4 regions of the Peribacillus sp. NPDC097264 genome follow, and region 1 is predicted to be linked to each of the others. Evidence: riboswitches for the same ligand, from Rfam matches in the RefSeq annotation. Region 1 holds a riboswitch; each other region holds the start of a gene.
What was found. A riboswitch is a leader RNA that binds a small molecule or an ion and turns the genes downstream of it on or off. The one in region 1 is predicted to bind S-adenosylmethionine.
Positions count from the first base shown of each region.

Region 2: another riboswitch for S-adenosylmethionine. It lies ahead of metK (methionine adenosyltransferase); the one in region 1 lies ahead of ACQKL0_RS10175 (Na+/H+ antiporter NhaC family protein).
Region 3: another riboswitch for S-adenosylmethionine. It lies ahead of ACQKL0_RS17285 (bifunctional homocysteine S-methyltransferase/methylenetetrahydrofolate reductase); the one in region 1 lies ahead of ACQKL0_RS10175 (Na+/H+ antiporter NhaC family protein).
Region 4: another riboswitch for S-adenosylmethionine. It lies ahead of ACQKL0_RS00085 (5-methyltetrahydropteroyltriglutamate--homocysteine S-methyltransferase); the one in region 1 lies ahead of ACQKL0_RS10175 (Na+/H+ antiporter NhaC family protein).

Region 1 covers NZ_JBNNSR010000005.1:286,792-294,631, forward strand. Annotated here, with positions in the region: gene ACQKL0_RS10160 (hypothetical protein) at 211-714, opposite strand; gene sigH (RNA polymerase sporulation sigma factor SigH) at 813-1,466, opposite strand; gene ACQKL0_RS10170 (alanine/glycine:cation symporter family protein) at 1,809-3,245, opposite strand; gene ACQKL0_RS10175 (Na+/H+ antiporter NhaC family protein) at 3,540-4,832, opposite strand; SAM riboswitch class I at 5,032-5,136, opposite strand; gene ACQKL0_RS10180 (ABC transporter substrate-binding protein) at 5,293-6,486, opposite strand; gene ACQKL0_RS10185 (ABC transporter ATP-binding protein) at 6,514-7,221, opposite strand; gene ACQKL0_RS10190 (ABC transporter ATP-binding protein) at 7,214-7,840, opposite strand, start outside.
Region 2 covers NZ_JBNNSR010000006.1:287,210-295,049, reverse strand. Annotated here, with positions in the region: gene ACQKL0_RS11890 (MATE family efflux transporter) at 1-1,029, shown strand, start outside; gene ACQKL0_RS11885 (hypothetical protein) at 1,174-1,311, shown strand; gene ACQKL0_RS11880 (methyl-accepting chemotaxis protein) at 1,585-3,273, shown strand; gene pckA (phosphoenolpyruvate carboxykinase (ATP)) at 3,520-5,103, opposite strand; SAM riboswitch class I at 5,682-5,845, shown strand; gene metK (methionine adenosyltransferase) at 6,014-7,210, shown strand; gene ACQKL0_RS11865 (gamma carbonic anhydrase family protein) at 7,351-7,840, opposite strand, start outside.
Region 3 covers NZ_JBNNSR010000011.1:81,961-89,800, reverse strand. Annotated here, with positions in the region: gene ACQKL0_RS17295 (phosphatase PAP2 family protein) at 1-453, shown strand, start outside; gene ACQKL0_RS17290 (MOSC domain-containing protein) at 940-1,581, shown strand; SAM riboswitch class I at 1,693-1,791, shown strand; gene ACQKL0_RS17285 (bifunctional homocysteine S-methyltransferase/methylenetetrahydrofolate reductase) at 1,898-3,745, shown strand; gene metH (methionine synthase) at 3,738-7,187, shown strand; gene ACQKL0_RS17275 (polysaccharide deacetylase family protein) at 7,395-7,840, shown strand, end outside.
Region 4 covers NZ_JBNNSR010000001.1:9,852-17,691, forward strand. Annotated here, with positions in the region: gene ACQKL0_RS00055 (MIP/aquaporin family protein) at 1-614, opposite strand, end outside; gene ACQKL0_RS00060 (glycerol-3-phosphate responsive antiterminator) at 822-1,367, opposite strand; gene ACQKL0_RS00065 (hypothetical protein) at 1,557-2,003, opposite strand; gene ACQKL0_RS00070 (hypothetical protein) at 2,302-3,339, shown strand; gene ACQKL0_RS00075 (hypothetical protein) at 3,401-3,535, opposite strand; gene ACQKL0_RS00080 (PTS transporter subunit IIC) at 3,547-4,584, opposite strand; SAM riboswitch class I at 4,800-4,899, shown strand; gene ACQKL0_RS00085 (5-methyltetrahydropteroyltriglutamate--homocysteine S-methyltransferase) at 4,983-6,086, shown strand; gene ACQKL0_RS00090 (hypothetical protein) at 6,123-6,647, opposite strand; gene ACQKL0_RS00095 (CaiB/BaiF CoA transferase family protein) at 6,820-7,840, opposite strand, start outside.

The DNA of each region.
Region 1 (7,840 bases):
AGTAGTTAATTAAAATGATATGCCGTTACAAGGTCATACCATACAAACAAGGTGAGTTTTCACTTTAAAAGCGCATGCATTTCCCTCAATGTTTTTTTATGATCCTGATTTTCACTCATAAAAAAAGACAACAAAAAAATATTTAACGATAGGATTTTATATTATCCTAATTTTCAATTATCTCAATGGTCATTTAACCAGTTTTCGTTCTTATCGTTTCTTTTCTTTATTCCAGTAGTCATATATAGCTTCTTTCAATACCCCATTTAGATTTTTTCCTTGCTTCGCTAACCATTCCGTCTGATCTATCGGTAATAGTAGTTTAAGGTTTATTCTTTCATTTGGCATTTCCACTTTTCTTATTTCTTTCAGAGTAATGCCCTCTTCAACATTCGGGAAGGATGTTTCATTCTCATGTACTATCTGAAAATCTTCATAGCCTTCTAGATCATATATCTCACAATATAGGTTAAGCTGGGGCAATCCTTCCCCCACTAAACCGCGCAGATGCATAATCGCACTGATTTCTTTACCATCTTCCAATTCTATTTCAATAATTAAATTTTCATTATTGCCGAATTTTTTTAATACTATTTCACTCACTATTATATCCAATTCCAATGTATACCTTGAATCTGTCTCGAATATATATATAGCACTATTAAACATAAAAACACTTTCGCCATCTATTTTTACTGACTTAACCTTGCGCATACACACTCCACTTTCAAGTATTATTCTCCATGAATTAAATGACGGTAATCATGATGATAAAGAAAATCTATAATTTAAAGTGATGCTCACTGTATTCACTATTCAACCATCAACCGTGATTCCAGATACTTATCCAACTTCTTTTTTACACGTTGGAGTGCATTATCTATTGTCTTTACTTGAACATTCAATTCTAGTGAAATTTCCAAGTAGGTCTGCCCGCCCATATACAAGTCCACGACTGTACTTTCCAGGTCACTAAGGAGTTCCGTTAATTTCAGTTCAATTTCACTGAATTCTTCTAATCCTATTAAAATGGCAACCGGATCCATCTGCTTTTGCTCAGGAACGACATCAATAAGAGCTTGCTCCGATTCCCCTTGGTAAATAGGTCTAAACAGTGAAACATAGGTATTCAATGGGGAATGCTTTTGTCTAGTGGCCGCTTTGACGGCAGTGATAATTTGTCTAGTAATGCAAAGTTCAGCAAATGACTTAAAGGAAGCCGAATTTTTGCAATCTCGATAATCCCGGATAGCCTTATACAGTCCAATCATGCCTTCTTGAAAAACATCTTCCTTATCTCCACCCGTTAGAAAATACTTCATTGCTTTAGTTTTGACAAGACCTTTATACTTCGTAATTAATTGATTCAGTGCCTCATCGTCACCATCTTGAAATTTGCCTATCAATATTGCATCTTCCATTTGTGTAGGGTTTTCTACTTTTTCCTTATCGAGGATCATACTCATTTTTATTCCTCCACTCACTTAGTTGAGCACCAAATAACTACAAGGTTGCGTTTTAGCTTCAAAATATTGGTAGAGCCTTATAATATTATAGTATCTCAGCTACATCATTAAAGATACCCTTAAATACCGACATTTTCCAACAATATTATATATTACCAACTATTAAATAGGAATATTGATTTATGAATTGTTTCATTTTATTAAGGTATTTATTCACAGTATAATAGAATATTTAGAAAGAACATAACCCGGATTAAGATCTGGGGTTATATTGGGCTATCAAAAGGTATAAAAAAAGACCTCGAAAAAATATCGAAGCCTTTTTATTCATCAATCTAGATTCTATTTCAATACCTTTTTACTGGATTCTTCCACGTGATCGGTTGGTTCACCCCAGCATTCAACATTCTTCAATCCCTTAATGTTACTTACATGGAAAACGGGATTCTTACCATCTTTCTTTTGCTTTTGATAATCAGCAAGGGCAGCGAAAGCTATTTTTCCTAGCAAGGCTATGGCTATCAGGTTTATGATGGCCATTGATCCCATTAGCAAATCTGCTAGATTCCATACAAACTCGAGCGAGGCCATCGATCCGAATATGACCATTCCAACGACTGCTGCACGATAAATATTTATCCAAACTTTTTTTTCATTAATAAAACTGATATTGGATTCTCCATAATAGTAGTTTCCAACAATTGAACTAAATGCAAATAAAAGTACAATAATAGCTAAAAATATACCAGCCCAAGACCCCAAATTCTCACTAAGGGCATTTTGCGTTAGAACAATTCCATCTGTTTCCTTCGACGAATACAGGCCGGAAAACAAGATGATAAAGGCCGTAGAACTACATATGATAAGCGTATCTACAAAAACGCCAAGTGACTGGATAAGACCTTGTTTTACCGGATGGGTGACATCTGCCGTAGCGCCAGCATTTGGAGCACTCCCCATTCCAGCTTCATTAGAGAACAATCCCCGCTTGATTCCGTTCATCATGGCTGCACCCAGTGCACCACTAGCAATTTCCCTCAATCCATCAAATGCACTATCAAAGATTAAAGCCAGAACACTAGGTAACTCGGTTATATTCATAATGATGACAACTAATGCTATTATTACATAAGCACCTGCCATGAAAGGCACAATGACTTCGGACACTTTAGCTACTACCTTAATCCCACCAAAAATGATTACAGCCGTAATGATTGCTAAAATAAGTGCAGTGACCCATTTCTCAACTCCAAAAGATGCTTGGAACGCACTTGTAATCGTATTGGCCTGAACTGAATTGAAAGCAAGTCCAAACGTCAATGAAATCAAAACTGCAAACGTGATACCCATCCAGCGTGCATTTAATGCTTTTTCCATATAATAAGCTGGACCACCACGGAATGCTTCTCCGTCTTTGACCTTGTAAATTTGAGCAAGTGTGCTTTCAATGAAAGCAGAAGCAGATCCAATCAATGCGATTAACCACATCCAGAAAACTGCTCCCGGACCACCCGTTGTGATGGCTATAGCCACACCTGCCAGATTCCCCGTTCCTACCCGGGAAGCCGTGCTGATACAAAAGGCCTGAAACGATGATACACCTTTCTTATCTGCCGTAGCACCTTCCCCTAGTAACCTAATCATTTCTTTCACCATTCTAAATTGTACGAATTTAGTCCGAAAAGAAAAATAAATGCCCATTCCAATTAATAATATAATCAGTATAGATGACCATAATAAATCATTTGTTTCAGTAATAAACTTTTCTACTATCTCCATTTTTAAACAAACCCACCTCTAATTATTTCAATACAATACCTTTAGAGTTCCCGCTTTTGCAAAATAGTAAACACTTAAGAATAAAGATGACTCCGTATATTGTATTTAATTATACTATTTTAATATTATTGAAGAAGGATATTAGTTTTTTGGAACATAAAAGAATTAAAGATTTCATCCACACTTTTCATTCGAAGTCACTTACCCTAAAAAAGCCCTGGCGACAATGCTCCAGGGCCAACATTCATGATTTTACATTCATGATTTATTGATACTCTTCCACCCATACTATTTTTATTTCTTCTTCGAGAACCCGGGAAAACCTATTAAAATGGCTATGATTCCTGAAATCCCGATTAAGACTGGATAGAAAGAATAGGGTAGGATACTGATAGGAGAGATGTGTGCAACACCGGCAGCTAAAAGTAGTTGTGCCCCGTATGGCAATAATCCTTGAATACTACAAGCGAAAACATCTAGTAAGCTGGCAGATTTCCTGGGATCAATTTCATACTTTTCGGCAATATTTTTTGCAAGTGGACCAGCAATGATGATGGATATGGTATTGTTTGCCGTTGAAAGATTCGTTAAAGCAACCAATCCCGCGATGCTGAACTCAGCACTTTTTTTTGATTTGCTTTTTTTCGTCACGAGGTTCAGTAGGTAATCTATTCCGCCGTTATGTTTGATAACCGAAACCATGCCTGCAATCAAGATCGCTAAGAAGGAGATTTCATACATCCCAGCCATTCCATCTCCTACTTTTTGAATAACCTCCATTGCATGATAACTGCCATCCGCTAAACCGATTATTCCAGCAAAGACAATGCCGATAGAGAGAACCAAGAATACGTTGATCCCCGCCAATGCTGCCACTAGAACACAAAGGTAAGGTAGAATTTTGACCCAACTGTAGGCTTCTCCAGAAATTGTAGCTTGTTCACCCATCGTCAGAAAACCAAGGATAACACATGTAATTACCGCAGCAGGTAAAACAATAAAAAAGTTCACTTTGAATTTGTCTTTCATTTTCGTTCCCTGTGTACGTACAGCTGCTATAGTCGTATCCGAAATGAAAGAAAGATTATCACCGAACATTGAGCCACCAATGACCGCAGCCATGGAAAGGGCAACTGAAATCTCCGTCTGTTCACTAATTCCTACTCCAATTGGTGCTAATGCCACTATCGTTCCCATACTTGTCCCCATAGATAATGAGATAAAGCAGGCGATAATAAATAACCCCACCATTAATAGATTTTGCGGAACGATCGAAAGTGCTAGATTCACCGTAGATGCTACGGCTCCCATCCCATTTGCCACTTCCGAAAAAGCCCCAGCCAATAGGAATATGACAACCATCAACATAATATTTGAATCCCCGGCACCTTTACAAAAGATTTCTACTTTGTGATTGAATGATTCCTTTCGATTCATTGCCAGTGCCACAGCAGATGCAATGGCAATGGCAACAATCACTGGAAATGTGTAAAAATCTTTTGTAATCACACCTGAACCTATAAATAATATCAAAAAAACGATAAACGGCGTTAAAGCCCATGGATTCCCTTTATTGTCTAAACTCATGATGTACACCTCTTTATTATTTTTGCATGGTATTGGATACTCTTTTTGGACTCTCTAAATTTTCCGGCATCCCTTCATTTTAATATAAGCATGATTATAAAATAGTAACAAACCATCAAGAACAGATTCCTATCCTATGAGTACAAAAAGACCTCTTCCATTTTATTACAAGAAGAGGTCTTTTAATCTATAAACACTCCTCTTATCTTTCAGGTCAATCGCCTGCTGGATTTGGCACAGCACTCTAAATAAGTCTGCTGCCGAGACATCTTCGGGCCAGTCCCTCAGTCTCTCTTGATAAGAAGTAAGAAATATTCATTTTTTTAAAGCAAATATAAGAGTACAGCATTTTAAGAGTTTTCGCAAGGTAAAGTATTAAAGATTTTTATAAACTTGTTGAATGCATTATTTTTTAGCTTTCGGGGCCTAAAGGTAGCTAGTGTGAAAGCACATGACACTTTTACTCTTCTACACTGATGGGTACCACTTTGCCATCTTCTACCGCTCCGACGACGACTTTTGCTGCGAATCCACCATTTTCGTCAATCGAAGGTATATTGTAAATTTTCTGTTCAGGTGCCGTGTTTGTCAGCCCATCCTGCATATGTTCACGGATGGCTTTCACATCCTCGACTGTTCCTGCCGCTTTCATTGCCTCCACAAAGGCATACATAGCAATGTAATTCAACCCCACTTCAGAACTGGCATCTTCCTTATAAATTTTTTTATATTTATCAATGAATGCCGGTGCTGCTTCTTCATTGGAGTCGATAAGCGGAAGCACACCAATCGAACCTTCCAATGTTTCGTATGAACCGGCAATTGGCTTCATTTGATCCAGTTTCGCCTGGTCCATGATAATGAAACCGCCTTTAAAACCTAGTTCTCTTGCTTGTTTTGCAACCTTGGCCGTAGGCTCCGACGCCCCACCGATGAAAAGGACATCAGGCTTTTCTTTTAAAGCATTTGTAACAGTCGTGAAGAAATCCGTTTCTTTAGAAAAATCAATTGAGGCATTATACACGACTTTACCACCCTGCTTTTCCCAATGTGGTAGTAGGTTTTCCGCCCAGTCTTTCCCGTACTGGGAAGATGGTGGCAATGCCGCGATTTTTTTGCCGAAGTTTTCCATTGCATACGTAGAAAACGGTTCAATATACCCTTCATAATTTGGCGGGATCCTTACTGTTAATGAATTTCCGCTTTCCGTGATAGCTGGTTCACTCGAATAGGCACCGATGATGAATTTCTCTTTTTCGTTAAAAACCTGTAGGGCCTGTATCCCCCCGCTATGAGGAGTGAAAATAATCGGAGTTTTGTATTCCTGGATTAAACGTTTAGCATTTGAACCCGTTTCATTCGGTAAGTACTTATCATCCAACGAAACCAGATTGAGCGTATATTTTTCCCCTTCCACTTCGAACCCACCGGCATCGTTGATTTCATTTACAGCCATCTCCATACCATTTAACGTTCGTTTTCCATATAAGGCTGCTGCTCCACTCAAAGGGCCGCTAAAACCGATATTGATAACATTCTTCCCTTTACTGGCCTTTCCTCCCCCACTTGATGCAGGGCTGTCTCCCTTGTTACACCCCACTAGTGCCGTTAGGACGAGTAATATCATTACAAAGAATACACTCAACTTTTTCATAAAAATCCCCCATTCATTTTTAAACTCTTATGCTCCGATATAGGCTTTCCGTACTTCATCGTTAGACAATAATTCTTTTGCGGTCCCTTCAACGACAATTTCCCCATTTTCAAAAACATATCCTTTATCTGCAATGCTAAGAGCCACATTCGCATTCTGTTCGGCTAGTAGAACGGTTATTCCTTCCCGGTTTATTTCTTCGATGACTTGGAACATCTGTTCAACAATCAAAGGAGCGAGGCCCACAGAAGGTTCATCTAGCATCAAAAGCTTCGGTTTAGACATCAAAGCCCTGCCAATGGCCAGCATCTGTTGTTGTCCACCACTCAAGCTGCCGGCCTCATCATGGAGTTTTTCTTTTAAAATAGGAAATAAATGATAGACATTTTCCAACGAGGACTTGATTTCCATCTTTTTTTTTCGATGTACGTAAGCTCCCATCTTCAAGTTTTCCTGGACAGTCATCTGAGGAAACAGTTTCCGCCCTTCTGCACATTGCACGATTCCAGCTTGGACATTCTTATCCGGAGCCCTACCTCCGATAGCCAGTTCCTCAAAATGAATTTCACCCTGAGCCAGCTTGCTTATTCCGCTGATAGAACGGAATGTCGTGCTTTTGCCTGCCCCGTTCGCCCCCAATAGAACGACAATTTCTCCCTTTTCCACTTCAATATTCACTTGCTTAATCGCAGTGAAGCTCCCATAACATACAGTAACATCAGTTAACTTAAGCACTAGCACTACCTCCTAAATAGGCTTTAATAACCGCCTCATTCCCCCTGATTTCTTTTGGAGTGCCCTCAGCAATTTTTTCCCCGTAATTCAGGACCATGATATGGTCAGCTAAGTTCATGATCATATGCATCTTGTGCTCGATCAAGCAAATCGTGAAGCCTGACTGATTTAACTCCTTGATCAGTTCTGTAAGCCCTTCTGTTTCATCAGGGTTTATGCCGGCAGCCGGTTCATCAAGAAAGATGATTTCCGGATCCGTCGCAAGGGCAAGGGCAATCGCCGTCCTCTTCTTTTCCTCTTGAGAAATACTCGAGACCATCTTATTTGCCGCATCCATTAAGCCGACAATTCTCAAAACTTCCATCGCTTTATCACGACAGGTCTTTTCCTCCCGTTTTAACCTCTTCGTCCTTAGGATAGCATCTACCAAATTTGATTTAGTGCGAAGCCTATGTCCGACAATCACGTTATCCAAGATGGTGGATTGTTCAAAAAGACTAGTCGTTTGGAATGTTCTTGCTATGCCAAGTCCCGCTATTTCATTGGCAGGAAGCTTCGTGATGTCTTTCCCTTTGAAGAGGACTGCTCCAGAACTTGGACGATGGAAGCCACTGATCAA
Region 2 (7,840 bases), on a different contig from region 1:
ACAGGCTTCACCATCGTCATTGGTTTGATTGCCTATCTGTTTCACAATCAGCTCGTGTTCGCATTAGGGGCAAATGACGCGACCGCACCCTTTGCGACGGATTATATGAACGTTTTCTTGATGCTCGGTTTTGTTTTCACCTTAGAAAATGCCTTGAGTATTTTTATCCGGAATAACGGAAATCCGACACTGGCCATGACGGCATTGATTGTGACGGCTGTTTCGAATTTCGTCTTGAATTATATCATTTTGTATGTGTTCGATTTAGGGGTACGTGAAATTGCGTTTGGGACCATCACTGCGTCGGCGCTTGGAATCGTCGTGCTTTCCGCCCATTTCTTCACGAAGAAGAATACCCTTCGTCTGGTCAAATTCCGCTTTGATAAGCGGCTTTTCCTTTTGACCATGTCCATCGGTTTTCCGAGCTTTTTATCTGAACTCGGTGTATCCGTCTTTACGATTGCGCATAACAATGTGTTTTCCCGGTTGGCGGGAACAGATGGACTGTCCGCCTTTTCCATCGTCAATTATGCCCACAGTGTGATGCTATTGATGTTCCTGGGCATCGGATCGGCCATCCAACCGCTCGTTAGCTATTACCATGGAGCGAAAGATGAGAAGCGAAAACGCGAGACGGTTCGCATAGCCATTTTTACGGCCATCGGTGCGGGGGTATTCATTACCTTACTCGGACAAGTGACGGCACCGTATATAGTTGCTTTATTCGGAGACTTTTCACAAGACGTGAAGGAACTCGCGACAATCGGCATTCGGATTTTCTTTGGCGGGTATATTCTGATGGGGGTCAACTTTGTCATGATGACCTATTTTCAATCGGTCGGGCAAGTCAAGATGGCAGCCTGGATCACGATTGGGCGGGAATTTCTCTTCATGCTCATATTCCTGGTAACCCTTCCTTTCCTATTCGGAACCAATGCAGCATGGCTGTCGATTCCTTTATCAGAAGTAGTCATTTTCTGTACCATCCTGCTTTATTTGAAAAGGGAAGGCACCTTTTTTGGTAAATGAGTTCATGGAATTTAGAGATCACCTATTCGGTGGTCTTTTTTGTTTTTTTAAAATTTCTGAAAAAATATTGACAGAATGATTCACTCTGTTATATATTATTTATACAATAAATAATTTGTTATATAACAGAGGGGGAAAAGTAAAATGAATATGTATAATAAAGCGTATGAAACCTATTTAATGACTTGCGAAAGATATGGAATCGAGTCGATTAACTTTCACCATTTCATCAGACATTTAACCGAGGATCAGTTAGACGAATACAGTAAATTAGCCATTTAAATTGAAAAGGACGTGTTCTTGTAGATGGATCTAGCCGATGTGGAAGCCTTATAGAAACCCCACCCGTTACGAATAGTAGAGGTGGGGTTTTGTTATGTCTAAAAAGGAAAAAGAGATATGGATAAGACGAGGAAACCTAATGACTCTTTAACGAGCATTAGGTTTTTTTTCCTTGAAGTGACAAAATATTATGAAGAATATGGTAAAATGGATATAGGACTTTATACTCTTAAATGATGGTCAAAGAAGATAAATCGACTTGGGGGATGCTATATGAAATTAACTGTATCAAAAAAATTATGGGGTAGTTTTTTATCTTTACTTGTATTTTTATTGGCCATTGGGACTGTATATTTGTTGATTATCGATGATCTTAATAAACAATATACGTTTTTATTGGATAATCGCGTGAAAAAGACTCAACTTGTGGATGACCTGATCATCAATCAGCAAGATTACTCCAACGATATTCGGGGATATATGATCTATGGAGATGCCAAGTATTTAGAAGGCCGGTCCGAGAAGTATGATAGGTTTGAAGGTGCCTATAAAGAGTTAGAAAAGACGATGGAAAAGAAAGAAGATCGGACTTTACTGGAAGAGGCATATAAAGCAAAACAGCAGTATACAGAACTTTCAGAAGAAATAATCAATAATGTCCAGAAGGAGAAAACTCAGGAAGCTTTGGTCATTGCGAAAGAGACCAGTGTACTAGAAGAAACAATCATCGAAAAAGCCATACAGTTAAGTGACAACCAGAAGGTTTATATGCAAGAGAAAAGGAAAGAGATTGATGCTTTGGTTAAGGATATGCTGAGCTTCATCACGTTGGTCATCATCGGAGGCTTCATACTTAGTATCGTAATGCCGACTGTCCTGAGTCGCAGCATCACCCGCCCGGTCCGCAAGCTCACTGCGGCTATTGGTGAGGTTGCTGGAGGAAATCTCCAGGTGGAAAGCATACAGGTCCGGAACAAGGACGAGATTGGGGAAATGGCCGGTGCATTCAACAAAATGGTTAATGAACTGAAGTCGATAGTCTCGAGTATGAGGGATTCTTCGAGCCAGTTAGCTGTTCAAGCGGAGCAAATGTCAGCCAGTTCCGAGGAAAGCCTTGCCTCTTCGGAGATGGTTGCTAAAACGGCAGAGGATAATATGCAAGGAACGAATCAGCAGGTGGTCATTATTGAAAATTCGGTGGATTCCATGAATGAAATGGCTGCAGCCGTCGGGAGAGTTACGGAAAGCAATGTCGACATGCTTCAATCTGCTGAAACGGTGAATTCGCTAGTTCGTGAGGGATCATCCAGCATGAATGCGGTGACAAAGGAAATGAATCATATCAATTCCACCATTCAGGACTCGGCGAAAATCATGGAAATGATGACGAGCCATTCAAGTGATATTCAAAGAGTGACAGCCTTGATTACGGACATTTCCGACCAAACTAATTTACTGGCATTGAATGCCGCGATCGAGGCTGCCCGTGCCGGGGATCATGGAAAAGGTTTTGCGGTCGTGGCAGATGAAGTCCGGAAACTGGCTGAGCAATCGAAATTGTCCGCCTCAGAGATTGCAAACATGGTCAGCATGATTCAAGATGCGACCAAAAAAGGGGTGGAATCCATCAAGATGGGAACCAAGAAAGCGGAAGATGGACTCATTGCCTCGGAGAATTCCTTGCAGGTGTTCGACCAGATCAAAGTGGCAGTCGGTGAAGTGGGAAAACGGATAGAGTCGGCATCCAATGCTATCGAAGACATTCAAGCCATGACCGAAGAGGTGGCAGCAGGGGCCACTTCCGTAAAGGAAATTGCGGTGAGCGCTGCTGAACGGGCACATGATACAAGTGCAGCCACAGAAGAGCAGCTAGCGGCGAATGAACAGATTACGACAGGCGCCCAATCACTAGCAATCCTGGCCGAAAACCTACAGAAGGAAGTAAGCCACTTCAAGATTTAAGAACACGATGAAGAGCCCGAACGATGAACACCACTCCCACGGTGTTTTAGTCGTTCGGGTTTTTTCTGTTGCAATGCGGCTTGTCACATGAAATAGGAGGAAGGGACGGGGATAGCCAAGGGGTGTGCGCGTAGAAAGCTAATGTGAATATGGGGAAGAGGAGGATATCCAAGGACTATGCATTCTTGCTTTGATGATAAAGAAAAGGACCAAGCGATTTTCGCTTGGTCCTTTTTCCTATCTTTATTATGCAATCGGCCCGCCAAGTTCTTCGATTTCGTTTGGTACGCTACCGAATTTCTTGAAGTTTGCACGGAATTGAGCGGCAAGGTCTTTTGCTGATTTTGTGTATGCAGCAGGGTCTGCCCATGTTTTGATTGGTTGAAGCACTTCATCAGGAACACCAGGAACATGAACCGGAATGTTCAAGCCGAAGATATCATCTTGAACGGTTTCAATGTTGGCTAATTCACCTTCAAGTGCTGCTTGGATCATGGCACGAGTATAAGCAAGCTTCATACGGCTTCCAGTTCCATAAGCTCCGCCAGTCCATCCTGTGTTAACCAGGTATACTTTTGCGTCATGCTCGTCGATTTTTTCTCCAAGCATTTCAGCATAGCGTGTAGCAGGAAGTGGTAGGAAAGGTGAACCGAAGCATGTAGAGAATGTTGCTTCAGGAGACGTCACACCTCTTTCTGTACCTGCCAATTTGCTTGTGTATCCGCTCAAGAAGTGGAACATGGCTTGTTCTTTAGAAAGTTTGCTGATTGGAGGCAGTACGCCAGAAGCATCAGCCGTTAAGAAAATGATTGTATTCGGGTGTCCCGCAATACTTGGATTCACAATGTTATCGATCGCTTGCATTTGGTATGCAGCACGGGTGTTTTCCGTTAATGAGCTGTCATCGTAGTCCGCCACGCGTGTTTCGGGATCTACCACGACATTTTCCAATACGGCGCCGAAACGGATGGCGTCGAAGATCTGTGGTTCTTTTTCACGTGAAAGGTTGATGGTTTTTGCATAGCATCCGCCTTCGATGTTGAATACACCGTTAGAAGACCAGCCGTGTTCGTCATCACCGATCAGTTTACGGTTCGTGTCGGCAGATAAAGTCGTTTTACCAGTACCGGACAATCCGAAGAATAAAGCGACATCGCCTTCACGACCTACGTTTGCCGAACAATGCATTGGAAGGATTTCTTCTTCCGGAAGTAGGTAGTTCATGATTGAGAAAATCGATTTCTTCATTTCACCTGCGTATTCAGTTCCACCGATTAGGATAGTACGGCGTTCGAATGATACCATGATGAACGTTTCGGATTGCGTTCCATCAACTGCTGGATCCGCTTTGAAATTAGGTGCGGAAAGGATGGTGAATTCTGCTTCATGCCCTCTTAGTTCTTCCTCATTCGGACGGATGAACAATGTATGAGCAAAAAGGTTGTGCCAAGCATATTCATTAACCACTCGGATAGGAAGGCGTGATGATTCGTCTGCTCCAGCAAAACCTTTGAAGACAAAGACTTCTTCTTTTGTCTTTAAGTAATCCACTACTTTACTATATAGTTTATTGAATACTTCCTCGGAAATGGGTTGGTTCACTGGGCCCCAGTCAATTTTGTCCTTTACAGAAGCTTCTTCCACAATATATTTATCTTTAGGTGAACGGCCTGTGTATTTGCCCGTTTCAGCTTTTACTGCGCCGGTTGAAGTTAAAACGCCTTCATTTCTGCTTAATACTTTTTCCACTAATTGAGGAACTGAGAGTTGAGTTTGCACATTATTTCCTGCTAATAATTGGTGTAACTCATTAACGTCAACAGAATTCATATATGAGATACCTTCCTTTGTTTAAGTTTTTATAATACAATTAGTATAACACATTGGATTAAATAGTCTATACTATTTAACTTTTTTTGTGAATGAAAATGGAATAGTCACATTAATCAATTATCTCACTTCGAGTGTAACCTTATGTATAGTGCGGGCATATACTTGCAGTGAGTCATCCTGGATGGATGTTTTTGAATCTGGTTGAATCGGGAGACGATCTGGATGAAGTGAATCTAGGATGTGAAAAACGATTGCTGCCACAAGTCTTTGTGAAGTCCCGTTTTAGGATTAGTGTACCTTTTCATTTATAATAGGAAGAAAAGAAGTGAACAACCATTTATGTAACTGAAAAAGGGATGAATATAGGGGTTCGGATGGTATGTTCATTTTGTCTGATTTATCCATTGTAAGTCAATGGTCTTATCTTCTTAGTTTACACTCTTTAAGAATACTATTTATATTCCGGCTGTGCCAGATAAAAAGTTTTTTTATTTTTCATTGGGGAAAAATGTTCTATTTAGAAAAACATTGACAAATTCAGACTAAATACGATAGTATCTTAAATTGTACGGATTCTCTTATCCCGAGTTGGTGGAGGGACAGGCCCTTTGAAACCCAGCAACCTGCCATATTGAACTTGACTCCAAGGTCAATCGCCGAAAATAAAGCGATGAACCTTCAAGGAATAGTGGTGATGGTGCTAACCTGAGCAAGGTAAAAAACCCTTGAACGATAAGAGTGAAAGGATAGATGATAGAATTTTTAAACCTTTCCTCATTTGCCAGGGAAGGTTTTTGTGTTTTTATTCATTAATTCTGTGTCTATGATTGAAACTAATAAGGGAAACGAGTTCCGTAAAAGATCAGGCTCATGCCTACAACATACTAACTTCCAAGGAGGAAATAAGATGTCAAAGAAACGTCTATTTACTTCTGAATCTGTGACAGAAGGCCATCCGGATAAAATTTGTGATCAGATTTCAGATTCCATTTTAGATGCAATCCTAGCTAAGGATGCAAATGCGCGCGTTGCGTGTGAAACAAGTGTAACGACAGGTCTTGTACTTGTTGCTGGAGAAATTACAACATCGGCTTACGTGGATATTTCACGCATTGTCCGCGATACGATTGCAGGTATCGGGTACACTCGTGCGAAATATGGTTTCGATGCCGAGACTTGTGCCGTGCTAAGCTCGATCGATGAGCAGTCTGCTGATATTGCAGCGGGTGTTGATAAAGCATTGGAAGCACGTGAAGGTACGATGTCCGATGAGGAAATCGATGCTATCGGTGCAGGGGACCAAGGTCTTATGTTCGGATTCGCGTGCAATGAAACGGAAGAGCTTATGCCACTTCCCATTTCATTGGCTCATAAGCTATCATTCCGTCTTTCTCAAGTTCGTAAAGATGGCACGCTAAGTTATTTACGTCCTGATGGAAAAACGCAGGTAACGGTTGAATATGATGAAAATAACCTACCTGTACGTGTAGACACAATCGTCATCTCCACACAACATGATCCTGAAGTGACACTTGAACAAATTCAAGCCGACTTAAAAGAACATGTGATTAATGCGGTCGTACCGGCTGACTTAATCAATGAAGATACAAAATACTTCATCAACCCGACTGGCCGTTTTGTAATCGGCGGACCTCAAGGGGATGCTGGTCTTACTGGCCGTAAGATCATCGTTGATACGTACGGCGGATACGCTCGTCACGGCGGCGGTGCTTTCTCTGGTAAAGATGCGACAAAAGTGGACCGTTCTGCTGCATATGCCGCTCGTTACGTTGCGAAGAACATCGTAGCTGCTGGCCTGGCTGACAAAGCGGAAGTGCAATTGGCCTACGCAATCGGTGTGGCTAAGCCTGTATCCATCTCAATCGATACATTTGGAACGGGAACAGTAAGTGAAGAGGTGCTAGTGGAATTGGTAGAAGCGAATTTCGACCTACGTCCAGCTGGTATCATCAAGATGCTTGACCTACGTCGCCCAATCTACAAGCAAACAGCTGCATATGGTCACTTCGGCCGTACAGATGTTGATTTGCCTTGGGAGCGTACGGATAAAGCAGAAGCTTTAAAAACACAAGCTAAAGCGTAAATCATATGAGAAAAGGTGCCTTGCTTTAATGCAAGGCACCTTTTTTGATGGGCAAAAATAGGATTAAATATGGCTTCCTAGGGAATAATTCAAGGAATCCTATTTTTAGCTAAGCGTTTTTTTGTATCATACGATTGGTGTTACTTTATTCGGTCAGCCTGTTTATAGAGTTGTCCTTTTTCAGCATATTCCCGGACAATGCGATCCATATCCTGGCGATCTTCCTCATTAATTTCACGAACGACTTTGGCTGGCCTTCCAAAGGCTAAGGTGTTCGGCGGGATAACCTTTCCTTGGGGGACAAGGCTCCCTGCGCCGATGAAGGCACCTTCACCGATTTCCGCTCCATCAAGGATGATCGAACCCATGCCGATGAGGGCTCTCTTTCGTATTTTGCAGCTATGTAGAATGACTTGGTGGCCGATGGTCACTTCATCTTCGATTATCAGTGGGTTATTGGGACTTTGATGAAGTACGCTGTTATCTTGTACGCTTACTCTTTTCCCGATGATGGTGGGTGCCACATCGCCGCGAATGACGGTATTGAACCAGATCGTTGATTCATCACCGATTTTGACATCGCCTGTCACGACGGCATTTTCAGCAAGATAGGCGCTTTCGGAAATTTCT
Region 3 (7,840 bases), on a different contig from region 1:
ACATGGATAGTCGTACTAATTGGTATATTTGCCTTGATTTTGGCCTTATACAGAAGAAAACAGCTTGCTTTATACTTAATAATCACTTCAGCAATGGGTGGGGTATTTAATTGGGGGCTAAAATATCTTTTTCAAAGGGAAAGACCCGATATCGCTCCATTATTATCCGTTTCCGGATATAGTTTTCCTAGTGGTCACTCTATGGCTTCGGTTATCGTTTACGGAAGCATTGCAGTTGTATGTTTACGAATCGTCAAAAGTAAATATATGAACGGCATTATATGGTTTTTGGCTTTTTTGGCTTCATTGGTCATTGGATGGAGCCGCATTTATCTAGGGGTGCATTACCCGAGCGATGTTGTGGCAGGTTTTGTTGCCGGAGCTGCTTGGCTAACGATATCGGCATGGCTGTTACGATACCTGGAATATAAGGGGCGAAAAAATAGAAGCTAAGGGGAAAATGAAGGCATAAGAAAATCACCAAAATTATCAAAAAAGTGGTGTACTGTGAGGAAAGTAATGATCGCACCTATAAATTTTCATTAAAAGAAGATCTCCTGTTCAATTTGGTAGTTACTTGTTAGGTATAAATAATTAGTAAGGATCTACAGTTTTCCACCCTTTTTAAAAGGAGACAAAAAAATTCGCCCCCTAAAGAGCGACAATGAGGAAATTAATCGTGAATCAACATATAGGCGACGGATTGTCTTTTTCGACTATATATTGTGTTCATATTCTATCATAATTAATTTGGAAATAGCAACTAAATTACTAAAACAAAGGGATTATTTTTATATCATTCTCTTTTCACATCGAATTTTATACCTAGTAAAGAGGTTATTGCTTTTTTTTTGGTATAATCAAATAATTGAATAGATTGAATATAAAGAATGTTTCTTTATTGCAATCTGGAAATTTAAAAGAAATGGAAGATGTCCAATGGAAAATCGTAAAATCATGTCTCTTCAAATTGGGATGCCAAAAGAGGAGGAGCTTTCGGGGGTAAAGATCAAAACGGCAATGGATAAGAAGGCCATCGACTATATCACCGTAACAAAATCAGGGATTGATAGGGATGGAGTGGGTAACAGAAAGTTCCATGGAGGGCCTGACCGTGCACTATGTTTTTATCCCTTTGAGCATTATGATTTATGGAATCGAACATTCAATAAGCAGCTTTCCATCCCTGCATTTGGGGAGAATTTGACGATTGCTGGAATGACTGAACGTCAAACGTTTATAGGCGATATCTATAGCATTGGCGGGACCGTTATTCAGATTACACAGGGGCGTATTCCTTGCTCGACCATCTCCCACTTTAACAAAGAGCCAGAGTTTTTGAAATTGGTGATGGACACTAATCTAACTGGCTATTTTGCTAGGGTTATACAAGAAGGGGTAATTGGCCAACAAGATGATATCGTGTTATTGGATCGGCTTCAAGATAAGGTTACGGTACTTTATGCAACGGATGTCATCCTTCATAAGCGTGATGGGGAGGAGGGGGCAATGTCCTTGCTTTCCATTGAATCCTTGTCGGAAGAATGGGGAGCCTTGCTTTCTAAAAGGATGTATCGTTAAAAAGTCTGAAGAAAATGAAAAAATGATAAATATACTCTTGAAATTATCAGATGATTCATGTAAATTAAATATAAATAAATTTTGAAATGTTTAGAAAATTAAACTTAATAAATCTTATCGAGAGAGGTGAAGGGACTGGCCCGATGAAACCTCAGCAACCAGCCTAGGCAAAGGTGCTAAATCCAGCAAGCAGAGCTTGATAGATGAGGAGAATGTTTCGAAAAAAGCCTTCTTCTTTGAGAAGGTTTTTTTTCTTTACTCTCACACTCATAGAAACTGACAAAAACCATAGTGTTTTTAAGAGAGGGTGTACTAATTGGATTTTCGTAGTGAATTGAAGGAAAGAATGCTAGTTGGAGACGGCGCGATGGGTACGTTGTTGTACTCCTATGGAATCGATCAATGTTATGAGGAAATAAATTGCACCAATACTGATAAAATTGAGTCTATACATAGGGCCTATTTAGAAGCGGGTGCAGATATTCTGCAAACCAATACATATGGTGCCAATTTCAATAAATTGAAACGGTATGGGCTGGAGGAAGAAGTCAGTCGGATCAATCGCCAAGGAGTCAGCATTGCTAAACAAGTAGCGAAAGGGAAGGCTTATGTTTTTGGTACAATTGGGGCCCAGCGTAGTATACGTAAATCGGATTTAAGTATAGAAGAAATAAAACGGGGTTTTCGAGAACAATTATACAGTTTGCTTCTGGAAGATCCCGATGGAATTCTTCTTGAAACATTCTATGATTTTGAAGAGCTTGAAACGGTACTTCAAATTGCTAAAAAGGAAACGGACCTGCCGATTATTGCAAATGTATCGATGCATGAACTTGGAAATCTTCAAAATGGATTTCATTTGAATGAAGCTTTTCAAAAGCTAGAGTACCTAGGTGCAGATGTGGTTGGGGTGAATTGTCGTCTGGGCCCCCATCATATGATAAGGGCACTGGAAGAAGTGAAATTGCCTATGCAGGCGTCGATTGCCATCTATCCTAATGCAAGTCTTCCAGATTATGTGGATGGGAGACTGGTCTATAAAGCGGAACCAGAATATTTCGGTTCAAGTGCACTCGAATTACGAAAACAAGGAGCAACCATTATAGGGGGTTGCTGTGGTACGACACCACTACATATACAAGCTGTGAACGAAATGATTGGCACTTTAGCGCCAGTCAAGGAAAAAATTACGAAAGCTCGACATATAGAAATTATTGAAGTGAATAACCAAAAACAAGAATTAGCTCTTCATGAAAAGGCAAAAACGGATAGAACGATCCTAGTTGAGCTTGATCCACCGAAAAAGTTAGGAATCGAAACGTTTATGGCAGGAGCTGAAGCCTTGAAAAAAGCTGGGGTGGATTCCATTACTTTAGCTGATAATTCACTTGCTTCACCAAGGATATCGAATTCGACCTTAGCCAATTTATTAAAGGCTGAATTAGGGGTGAATCCGATGGTCCATATTACGTGCAGGGACCGAAATCTTATTGGATTGCAATCCCATTTAATGGGGTTGCATACAGTCGGGCTGGATGAAGTTTTAGTTATCACTGGTGATCCTTCTAAGATTGGTGATTTCCCGGGGGCAACGTCTGTCTATGATTTATCTTCATTCGATTTGATAAGTCTGGTTAAGCAATTCAATGAGGGCTACTCCTATTCCGGACAAAGTCTAGGGAAACGGGCTAATTTCAAGATTTCCGCAGCTTTTAATCCAAATGTGAAATATCTCGATAAGGCTGTTCAGAGAATGGAAAAGAAAATCGCTTGCGGTGCTCATTCGTTTTTGACACAGCCAGTTTATTCAGTAGAACAAATAGAAGAAGTCTATCAGGCGACAAAACATTTGGAAACACCGATTTTCATGGGGATAATGCCCCTTACCAGTACGAGGAATGCCGAATTCATCCATAATGAAATACCGGGGATTAAATTACCTGACAGTGTACGGAAAGCAATGGCCTCAGCGGGAGCTGATCCAGTAAAATCAAGGATTGAAGCTATAAATATAGCAAGGGAATTGGTAGACGCAGCCCAAGAGAGGTTCAAGGGAATTTACTTAATAACGCCTTTCTTACGCTATGAAATGACAGCGGAACTTACTACATATATTAAGGATCATGATCGTAAACAAACATCTGAGGTGGCAGGACATGAGTAAAAGGGAAATTAACGTGCAATTACAATCAAAGATTCTTCTTCTTGATGGAGCAATGGGCACCATGATTCAAGCTGAAGATTTAACGGCCGAGGATTTCGGTGGAGAACAATACGAAGGGTGTAATGAGTATTTATCGTTAACCCGTCCTGAAATCATTCAAACCATCCATGAAAAATATTTAGCGGCAGGTGCCGATATTATAGAGACTAATACCTTTGGTGCCACAAGCTTAGTGCTGGAAGAATATCAATTAAGCACGCTTGCATATGAACTTAATAAAGTATCGGCAGAGCTTGCCGTAAAAGCATGTGAAAAATATTCAAGTGATAATTGGCCCAGGTATGTAGCGGGTTCCATGGGACCAACGACAAAAACTTTATCTGTTACAGGTGGAACGACTTTCGATATATTGACCGATTCATATGAGGAACAGGCACTTGGCCTTATAGACGGTGGGGTAGACTTATTACTCGTGGAAACCTGTCAAGATATGCTCAATGTAAAGGCGGCCTTTTCTGGAATTAGATCGGCCATCGCTAAAACTGGCAAGGAAGTACCGATAATGATTTCAGGAACAATCGAGCCGATGGGAACGACGTTAGCCGGTCAGTCCATAGAGGCATTTTATTTATCGGTAGAGCATATGAACCCTCTGGCTGTCGGTTTGAACTGTGCGACAGGCCCAGAGTTTATGATTGACCATATCCGTACTCTAGCAGATCTATCCGACAATGCGATTAGCTGTTATCCAAATGCAGGATTGCCTGATGAGGAGGGGCATTACCATGAATCTCCCACTTCCCTAGCCGAGAAAATGAAACAATTTGCAGAAAAAGGCTGGGTCAATATCATTGGTGGCTGTTGTGGTACCACTCCTGAACACATTAAAGAGCTCTCAAGAGTACTTAAAGATATTCAACCACGGAAATTACCTGAGGCTGCACATGGTCATGCCGTATCTGGCATCGAGCCGCTTATTTATGACGACTCAATGCGACCCCTGTTTGTCGGAGAGCGAACGAATGTCATTGGATCTCGTAAATTCAAGGAATTGATTCGTGCTAAGAAATACGAACCAGCAGCGGAGATTGCCCGGGCACAAGTTAAGAAAGGTGCGCATGTCATTGATATCTGTCTGGCAGACCCTGATGGAGATGAGTTCGGTGACATGAAAGAATTCATTGAAGAGGTCGTCAAAAAGGTTAAGGTCCCTTTAGTCATCGATACAACTGATGAAGACGTTCTTGAACAAGCCTTGAAACATTCCCAAGGGAAGTCCATCATAAACTCAATCAATCTCGAAGATGGTGAAGAAAGGTTTGAAAAAATCGTTCCACTTATTCATCAATACGGTGCGGCTGTCGTAGTAGGAACGATTGATGAAATTGGTATGGCGGTAGACGCCGAACGAAAAATAGAAGTAGCTACTCGCTCAGTGGATTTACTTGTAAACAAATACGGCCTAAAGAAAAGTGACTTGATTTTTGATCCGCTTGTATTTCCAGTCGGTACAGGAGATGAACAATATATTGGCTCCGCATTGGAAACAGTAAAAGGAATTAAAGCAATCAAGGAAAAATTCCCTGAATGTTTGACGATTCTTGGGATTTCAAATGTTTCGTTTGGCTTGCCTTCACGTGGAAGGGAAATATTGAATGCCGTTTTTCTTTATCATTGTACGAAAGCTGGACTAGATTACGCGATTGTGAATACGGAAAAACTCGAACGGTTTGCTTTAATACCAGAAGTGGAAGTGAAGCTTGCTGAAGCACTTTTATTTGATACCTCAACAGAAACACTGGCGACCTTCACTGAATTTTATCGTGGTAAAAAAGCTGAAAAGAAAGATGATGGAATTATTCTTCCATTAGATGAAAGGTTAGGTAACTACATAATCGAGGGTACAAAAGAAGGATTGATCGAGGACTTGAATGAAGCCATAGAGCGTGGTGATGCTCCACTGGAAATCATTAATGGACCATTGATGGATGGAATGAGCGAAGTGGGGCGGTTATTTAATGATAACCAACTTATTGTGGCAGAAGTGCTTCAAAGTGCCGAGGCAATGAAAGGCGCTGTTTCACATCTTGAACCGCTTATGGAAAATTCAGAGGATCATGCTAAAAAAGGCAAAATTCTTTTGGCCACTGTCAAAGGGGATGTCCATGATATCGGTAAAAACCTTGTCGATATCATTCTTTCCAATAATGGTTATGAAGTAGTGGACCTTGGAATTAAGGTTGCACCACAGCAAATCATTGAGGAAGTACGGAAGCATGAACCTACCATTATCGGTTTATCGGGCCTGCTTGTAAAGTCAGCTCAGCAAATGATCTTAACAGCACAGGATTTGAAACAGGCTGGGATTGACACCCCAATTTTGGTGGGTGGTGCCGCATTATCCCGTAAGTTCACCGATTTTAAAATCTCACCCGAATACGATGGACCTGTTCTATATTCTAAGGATGCGATGGATGGTTTGGCCGTTACGAATATCCTACATGATACGAACAGAAAAATGGTTTACCTAGAGGAACTGAAAAATAAACGTGAAAAGGCAAAAGCCAATGCTGCCATCGCCGCATTAATTGAAAAACCGGAACGTAAGCCAGTAAGTGCGGTTCCACTAAGGAATGTACCGGTTCAAAAACCTCATGATGTCAAAAGGCATATACTAAAAAAATATCCACTCGAAGTCATTCAGCCCTATATCAATAGACAGATGTTGATTGGGCATCATCTGGGTCTAAAAGGGAAGGTGGCTGAATTACTGAAGGAGGGTAACGATAAAGCTATACAATTGAATGATTTGGTTGACGATCTGATTGAATTCCTGAAATCCGAACCTGAATATGGATTAAATGCAGTTTATCAATTTTTCCCCGCCCAAAGTGATGGTGACAAATTAGTGGTATACAATCCCGAGGATCGTCAGGAAGTATTGGAAACTTTTGATTTTCCAAGGCAAGATACAAGTCCAAACCTTTGTCTGGCTGATTTTGCGAAGCCTATTTCTTCTGGCGAAATGGACTATGTTGGTTTCTTCCTGGTTACAGCAGGAAGAGGCATTAGAAAGTGGGCTGAAGAGTTCAAGAAAGAGGGAGATTTCTTGAAAAATCATGCCCTACAATCCCTTGCTCTCGAAACCGCTGAAGGATTTGCTGAAAGAATCCATCAAATGATGCGTGACGATTTGGGAATTAGCGATTCTATCGAAATGACCATGAAAGAGAGATTTGCTGCCAAGTATATTGGTCAAAGATTTTCTTTCGGGTATCCAGCCTGCCCGAATCTGGAAGACCAGGAAAAACTCTTCCGCTTATTACAGCCTCAGGATATTGGGGTAGAATTGACTGAAGGTTTCATGATGGAACCGGAGGCATCTGTCTCCGCCATAGTGTTTGCACACCCTGAAGCTAGATATTTTAATGTCGATAGATAAGTAAGACAGCGGTTAAATCCGCTGTCTTATTGATTATGGCGAGTTAATTTCGAGAGCACATTAAGAATAGTATGGTGATAAATTCCTGATACAGAAAGTGAAGTTGTTAAAGACCATAATTCCATGCCTATATTCTAAAAAAAATTGATGCATGAAACCCCTGGTATAGTACACCTTAATGGTAAAAAGCAAGGGGGAGATATAATTATGAAGAAATTATTGCACTTATATACGATAGTATTCTGTTTTTCAATGATCCTAAGTGAAACACTTGCCGGACCCGTACATGCAATAATTCCGGAAGAAATAACTCCGCTCGTCAAAAGTAAAGAAAACCAAAAGACAGTTTATTTAACTTTTGACGACGGGCCTTCTACGAATACAATGGATATCCTGGACATCTTAGACCGGTATCAAGTAAAGGCAACATTTTTTGTTAAAGGTAATGAAGAGCCATATGCAAAAAAATGCTATGAAGAAATAATAGGAAGAGGCCACAAAATTGCCTTACATTCCTATACACATGACTATTCAATCGTGTATCGTTCCACGAATAGTTTTTTTGAGGATTTAAATCGTCTTGAAACGATGTTAGAAAAAGATTATGGAATAAAAAGCCGAATCGTTCGTCTTCCCGGTGGATCACGAAATCG
Region 4 (7,840 bases), on a different contig from region 1:
CCTTTACCTGGAATAGGAAGAAGAAAATGTGCAATACGTGGACCCAAGTCACGGGCAGGGTTAATGGCGTATCCTGTTGTCCCACCTAGGGACATCCCGATCACAACGATCAATAAACCGACTGCAAATGGATTTAACCCTTCCGTAAATTCATTGGCCCCTATGAATAGTAAACCAAGAACAAGGATGAATGTACCAATCATTTCGCTTAATAGATTGGAAAAAGTATGTGGGATCGCTGGTGAAGTCGCGAATACACCAAGCTTGGCACCCGGATCGTTCGTACCCTTCCAGTGCGGTAAATAATGCAAGAATACTAATGTCGCACCTAGAATCCCACCAATTAACTGACCTATGATATATCCTGGAACGTCTCCCCAAGGAAACTCCCCGATAAGTGCAAAACCTATGGTGACAGCCGGATTTAAATGGGCACCACTAATGGAACCGACTGCAAAAACACCCATTGTCACAGCTAACCCCCACGCAATCGTCACGACAATCCATCCAGCATCTTTGGCATAAGATCCTTTCAATGAAGATCCCGCCCCGATGCCTGCACCAAAAAGAACCAAAATCATCGTACCTACTACTTCTCCCCAAAATGGTGTCATATTAAAACCTCTTCCCCTCTAGAATAATGACCATAAATCAATAAAAGGAGGCCCACAGCAGAACTATCCCACAAGTAAATGGGAATTTTCCGTTGTGAATCTCCTTATCTCCGTCACATCTATTAACTTGTATTTTAGATTAATATACTAGTTAATGAAAACGCTGTCAAACTATTTATCAAAAAATAGAAAATTGTTTTATATTTTTTATTTAAACATATTCCATAACTCCGTTTTGGAAGTGGTGATCGACGATGCTCCCGCCTCAAGTGCGTTCAGGACCTCATCTGAATTACGGATCAACCCTCCGGCCAAAATCGGCGTTTGCAAATGTTCCTTCACCTCTTTAATCATCCAGGGCATGGCACCTGGCAACACTTCGATATAATCAGGCTTTGTCTTCTTTACCAACTTATAACTTTTCTCCAACGCATGGGAATCTATTAAAAAAATCCGTTGAATCGCGACAACGCCCTTTTGCTTCGCTTTTAAAATCACACTGGACTTTGTCGAAATCAAGCCATAAGGTTGGACCTCCTGGCAAATGAATTCTGTGGCATACTCATCACTTTTGATTCCTTGAATCAAATCTACATGGAAAATCATCTTCTTATTACGTTGCTTGGCCATCAAGCTCACATTTTTCAGCTGTGATATATGTAAATCCAGAAAAACCCCTATCTCATAGGAACTCTCCAAGAACCTCTCGAAATCCTTCATGCTTGCCGAAGCAGGCAGTATCTTCTGATCCATCATATCCTCCTCCTATGCTAACAATCCCATCATAATCAGAACCTGCCGTAAAAACAATAGGTCCCACCATCATTCCATAAGGACGCTCGCATTTATCCAAATTCCACGAGAAAAGAATGCGTGTACCCTAAGCATACAAAAAACCTAAATAAAGAGCCATTATTTAGGCCTTTTGTTGTTTTTTGATAGTCAAAGAGCCAATTTGATATTCATGGCACCCTCAACCAGCTCAAATGACTTAATCTGCCCGACCGGTACCTTTTTCACCATATCCCATGCGTTAAAATCAATTTTGATCATCCGATTATGATATTCAAAGAATGGTGGTTTATTAAACAGTTTATGGTTGATGAAATTAACATTAACCGGTTTCATCCCAACAAGCTGAAACAGAATCGTTCTTTTTTCGATTTGCACCGGTTTCAAGGTGACGGTGAAGGCAACCTTTTTCTTCAACATCATTTTCTTCACCTCTGTAGTCCCGCGCAGCACGATATACTCTGGTGAAATATGCACAACAATGTCTTCTTCGCCTGACTTCTTTTCTATTAAACTTGCCATCATCTTTGCCGTAATGGGGATTGAAACCCCCTCCGTTGTAGCCTTATTTATTATATCCTTGAATTTATCAAACATGGTTTCCCTCCCTTGCCCTATGCAAAAACTCCGTTGAATCATCTTATTCCGAATTGGGTAATTGCGGAACGACCCATTACCGCCCCTTCACTCCCTCTTACCATATTTTATCAGTATCTGTTCTGTTCTAACAGTTGACCACCTTTAAATAAAAAAATGCCACTCGGGATGACAGATGAATGACCGCTCAAACAAAATAATTTAAATTTTGTATTCGTCTTGCAAAACCACCCACAGCGTTCAAATTCTGGTAAAATTAATTCGCACTAAAATACCGTACGATAGAATAGGAGATTACATGATAAAAAAAGGCCTTTCACTAACCGTTATCCTCCTCTGCTTATTCGTCCTTGCTTCATGTTCAAATGATAGCCATCAGGATGCTATGGATAAGGGAATCGAATATCTAGGAAAACGGGATTATCATCAGGCAGCCATCCAATTCGAATTAGCCTTAAAGGAGAAAGAAGGAGATGAGGATGCCTCCGCTTATTTGGATCAGGCAAATCATATGGATACTGCAGTCACTGCATATGAAGAAAAAGAATTTGATACTTCCCTTGAATCTCTAAATGCCGTCATTACGAATAAAAGTACATTGAACACGTTGCAGACCGAAGCTAAAAAACTAAAAGAACAAGTCCTTGCTGATCAGGAAACAACCTCTTCGTTTGAAGACACGATGAAGCTGGTGAAAGAACTGATAGCAAAAGAAAATTACAGTTTAGCACAAAAGAAATTACGACTTTTAGAAAAAAGCTTGGAGTCGGATGAATTGCTATCAAGCTATCAATCCGAGTTGACTAAACTTACGGAACAAGTCGATCTTGCCCTGAAAGACCAGGAAGAAACGCAACCAGAAGAAAAGAAAGTAAAGAAAACTGAAGATAAGAAAACCGTAGAAAAAGCCGACGGTCAAAAAACTGCGTACCAACTATATCAAAATGGCCGTTATGGGTTCTCCATGTACTATCCCAAAGGCTTAAATATGGACACCCCACCAACCAATGGTGATGGAGCCAGGTTCTATAATGAGGAATTTGAAATTACCGCCTTTGCTAGCCATACGAATGTAATCAACGATGAAGAAACGATTGAAATGTATTATGAAGATGCTTTGAAAAATATCACAGAAGAAATCGCCTATCAGCGACTTACAGACGATTGGTATGTCATTTCCTACGAAGAAAATGGGAACGTTATCTATAAGAAATACTACTTTAATGATCAGGTCGGCACTACCTTTATCATTACCTATCCCGCTAGCGAACAGGAAAAGTACGGTCCAATCACCTCTCATATCGCAGAGACCTTCACCCCATCCACCAACTCATGACGGGGTGAGAATGATGCCACAAACCGTCCAGATACGCTTCGGTTTGTGGCTCTTTCTATTGTCAACAACCGATGTCCTTACCTGTAAAGAAGGTAAGTGGATTCGCAGCTGTTAGATCTAAACGTACATTCCCTTTGAAAATAGCCGCACCATCAAAAGAAGCAGCCAGGTCCCTTTGCCTGGCTGCTTCTTTCATTTACCCTCGTATTATTCAAAATGCAAGGTATAGTCGTCTGCTTTAATCCATTTTAATTTCTTTGAGAAAACGTAGATTAGTACAAGGTTCAACACAACCGGAAGAATGAAGAAAATGATGACCATGATGGATATGTTACTGAAAATCCATCCGCCTTCCGCCAGTTTCATGTAGTTCAAGGGACCGACCAATCCCGATAAACCAAATCCAGCACTATATGGGGTCCCTTGTATGTTTAACAAACCTGCCAACGCACCAAGAATAGCTGACGTGATTAACATGGGAAACGCAATTTTCGGTTTCATGAAGAAATTCCTCATTTGAATCTTAGGGGAACCCAACACATGGGCTAAAGCCGTCCCTAATGAATTCGCTTTGTAGCTTGCAATGGCTAGGCCCACACCAGCTGCCACGATTCCTAGGTTGGCCGCACCCGATCCTATACCTGAGAGCATAATGACCGTCGCCACCCCAACCGTTGAAATGGGAGATAAGATAATGAGACAGAAGATAACGGAAATAATGGCTCCCATCAAAATGGGCTGCAAGGACGTCACGTTAGCGATGCCGACTCCTAATAGTCCCGTAGCGGATTTTACGTATGGCAGAATGAAGTATCCAATCATTCCTGGTACCAAGATACTTAAAGTCGGCATCAAAAGAATCGCATACGCCTTTAATCTGTCGCCAATTAGTTGCAGGAACAATACGGTCAATGCCGCGGTAATTCCGGTATTGATTACAACGCCAATCCCATTAAGGGCAAATAAACCGTCAGCCGTTTTCTGGATGGCACCACTTCCGACCATGGCCGCGATCCCGATACTGGCCGTTTGAATGGATGGTAGCTTGAACGAAATCCCGACCATCACCCCAATCATGACAGGTAACAAGCTCATCACGAAAACGGTGATATCGAATATATGCTGTAACACGGGAAAATGTGGAATCAATAGTTTAAGTATTTCCCCTAACAAAGCATTCGGAATTAATGAAACGACAATCCCTATGCTCATCCCCGTTAATAATTTATTAAAAAAATCTCTCATCTGAATAATCCCCTATCTCGCTGTAATGTACACAATTATAAGAAATATTCTGACAATAGTCAAAGGATTTTTTTAATACTTCACCGCGAAAGTGTATAAAAGTATTTAAACTAAGAGAAACTACTTTCTAATAACGCTTATATTCTAAATTATCTGTTTTCTATTGACCTTTACTAATACTACCTGTATAGTCGTAATTAATTGAATAGTTCATTTTCTTATCCAGAGAGGTGGAGGGACTGGCCCTTTGATACCTCAGCAACAGACTTTACTGTACTGTGCTAATTCCAGAAGTGTTCAACTTGAAGATAAGAAGAGAATATAAGCATTGCTGATTATACCTCTTCTTTTTTAAAGAAGAGGTTTTTATATTTTAATAAGGAAAGTAGGAATCTACCATGTCTATCACTTTAACGAAAGCTCCATTCAAAGCCGACCACGTAGGAAGTCTATTAAGACCAGAAAGTATACATCTGGCAAGAAAGCAACGGAAAGAAGGAATCATTACCGCAGAACAATTACGCGACGTTGAAACGAAGGAAATCAAGCGTATCGTCGATAAGCAAATAGAAATCGGTTTAGAGGCAGTGACTGATGGGGAATTCAGACGCACCTGGTGGCACTTTGACTTCTTGGAACATTTAAATGGAATCGAAGGGTATGTCACGGAAAAAGGTCTCACCTTTGATGGAATTGAAACAGAACGTTATAACGTTCGGAATACAGGAAAAATTTCTTTCAACCCAGATCACCCCTTTATTAAAGACTTTATTGAGTTTAATGAAATCGTGGACGGACGGGCTGTGGCGAAACAAACCATCCCTAGTCCCAATCAATTATTTGCGGTAGGTGTCCATAATGAAGAAATCTATCCTGACATCGAAGACTATGCAAAAGATATTATCAAAGCCTACCAAGATGCTTTACAAGCCTTTTACGATGCCGGTGTACGTTATTTACAATTAGATGATGTATACATAGCCAGGCTTTCCGCTCCGGACTTCCAGTTCAAAGAGGGGAAATATACAAGGGAACAATTAATCGATTTAGCATTGCGCGTGATTAATGGGACGTTGGAGGGAAAACCAGAGGATTTGGTTGTCACGACTCACCTTTGTCGTGGAAATTACCAATCGACTTGGGCTTTTGAAGGCAGCTATGCCCGTATCGCCCCAACTCTATTGGCCAAGGAAAATGTAGATGGATTTTTCTTGGAATACGATGATCATCGTTCAGGGGATTTTAAACCATTAGAACACATTCCAAATGACGGCGCACAAGTCGTTCTTGGCGTGGTTACTTCGAAGAATGGCGAACTTGAAGATAAAGAAACCGTTAAATCACGTATTAAAGAAGCGGCACAATTCGTGCCACATGAACACTTGTGCTTAAGCCCTCAATGCGGATTCGCTTCCACACATCTTGGCAACAAGCTAACGGAAGAGCAGCAATGGGAAAAGTTAAAATTCGTTGTGGATGTCGCCAAAGAAGTATGGGGATAAGAACAAAAAGGGACGAGCCTATGCTCGTCCCTTTATTCAACAACATCGATCGTCCTCATCCTCTTTCTTCCCCACTACATCATCTGTCACCTTATCATCGAGCTGGTTCTTCAATGTCAATTCTGCGGCCTTTCCATCACTTGGCGACCCATCGGAAAAATACATCGGAAATAAGGAAAAGAACATAATATAGAAAGAGAAATATATGAATTGGTACCAGAGGACCGACTTCTCCAAGATTCCCTGATAAACCAAACTATATATCAACAACATGCTAATTAGGTTAAAGAGGGCTCCCCCTAAGTAAATCAAACTATTCGTGAACTTATTATCATATTTTAATCCCTTGAACTCACAATGCCCATTCCAAAAGTAGTATTTTCTCACTTCTATATTGCAAAAGGAGAAAACCTTTTCTCCACATCCGATCTTGATTTTTTTCTCCGTACCGCCAAATAGCGTGACAAAGAATAGATGCCCACCTAAATGAATGAGCGTGACAACCGGTAAAATCAGAAAAAAGGAAAAGAGAAATTTAGTGATATCAGACAAACCGAACATGCCAATCATCCTCCTTATTTGAGCTTGGTGTATACAGACAAGTCCTTATTCGAAGGATGATACTCTCTTACCCGGTGTGGATACGTTATAACTAGTAAATATTCACATGTCTTAAGGGACTCCCCCTTTAACCCACAAAAAACCGGCAGATCATCTGCCGGTCCATCCGTTGCTATCGCTCCAATTCAAGAGTGCCAAAGACCTCATCATTACTTTGTCCCGGCTTCATCCCAACATGTTTATACTCTGGAGTGAAGACCGATGTTTTGATGGGACAAGCCATCTGCCTCTGCATGTTTCCTTCTCCATCGGGCACTTCGACTATCATGCCACGCGCTTGCAGTTGCGGGTGATTGGTCGCTTCAGAAAAAGTCAGCACCGGTTCGACACAAGCCTCGAACTCTTCGAATATGCCCTGCCATTCTTCAAATGTCTTTTCAAGAAATGCATGCTTGATGATCCTTTTGAATTGGATGCTACTTTCCGCATCTTGCTTCATGCTTAACTCGAACAGTTCAGGCTGTCCGATTGCTTCACATAACACTTCACGGAATGATGGCTCCAAGCTTCCAACCGAGAAGTAACGGCCGTCTTTCGTTTCATAAAAATCATAAAATGTTCCGCCATTCAATACCAACTTTTCCGGTTCAAGCTCCAATCCACCCTGTAAATGTAGGGGGGCAGATATCGCGTTCAAAGCAAAGCTGCAATCGGTCATGCTAATATCGATGAACTGACCTTCACCCGTCCGCTCCCGGAAGATGACTGCCGACAAAATCCCGATGACAGCATGCATGGAGCCTCCTGCAAGGTCGGCTATTTGTGTTCCATTTTTTGCAGGTCCTCCTTTTTGCGTACCTGAGTAACCGGACAACCCCGCTATCGAAATATAGTTGATATCATGACCTGGACGATTCTTGTAGGGACCAGTCTGACCAAAGCCAGTAAGCGAACAGTAAATCAACTTTGGATTGATTTGTTTTAATTCTTCGTATCCCAGCCCCAACCGATCCATGACACCCGGCCGGAACTGTTCAAGGACAATATCATATTCCTTCACTAGATTCTTTACGGCATCAATCGACTCCTGCCGTTTCAAATCAAGGGCAACCGATTTTTTTGAACGGTTCAAATATTGATCGACTCCCCATGTATCAGCCTTGGCCGGCCGTTCAACCTTCAACACTTCCGCT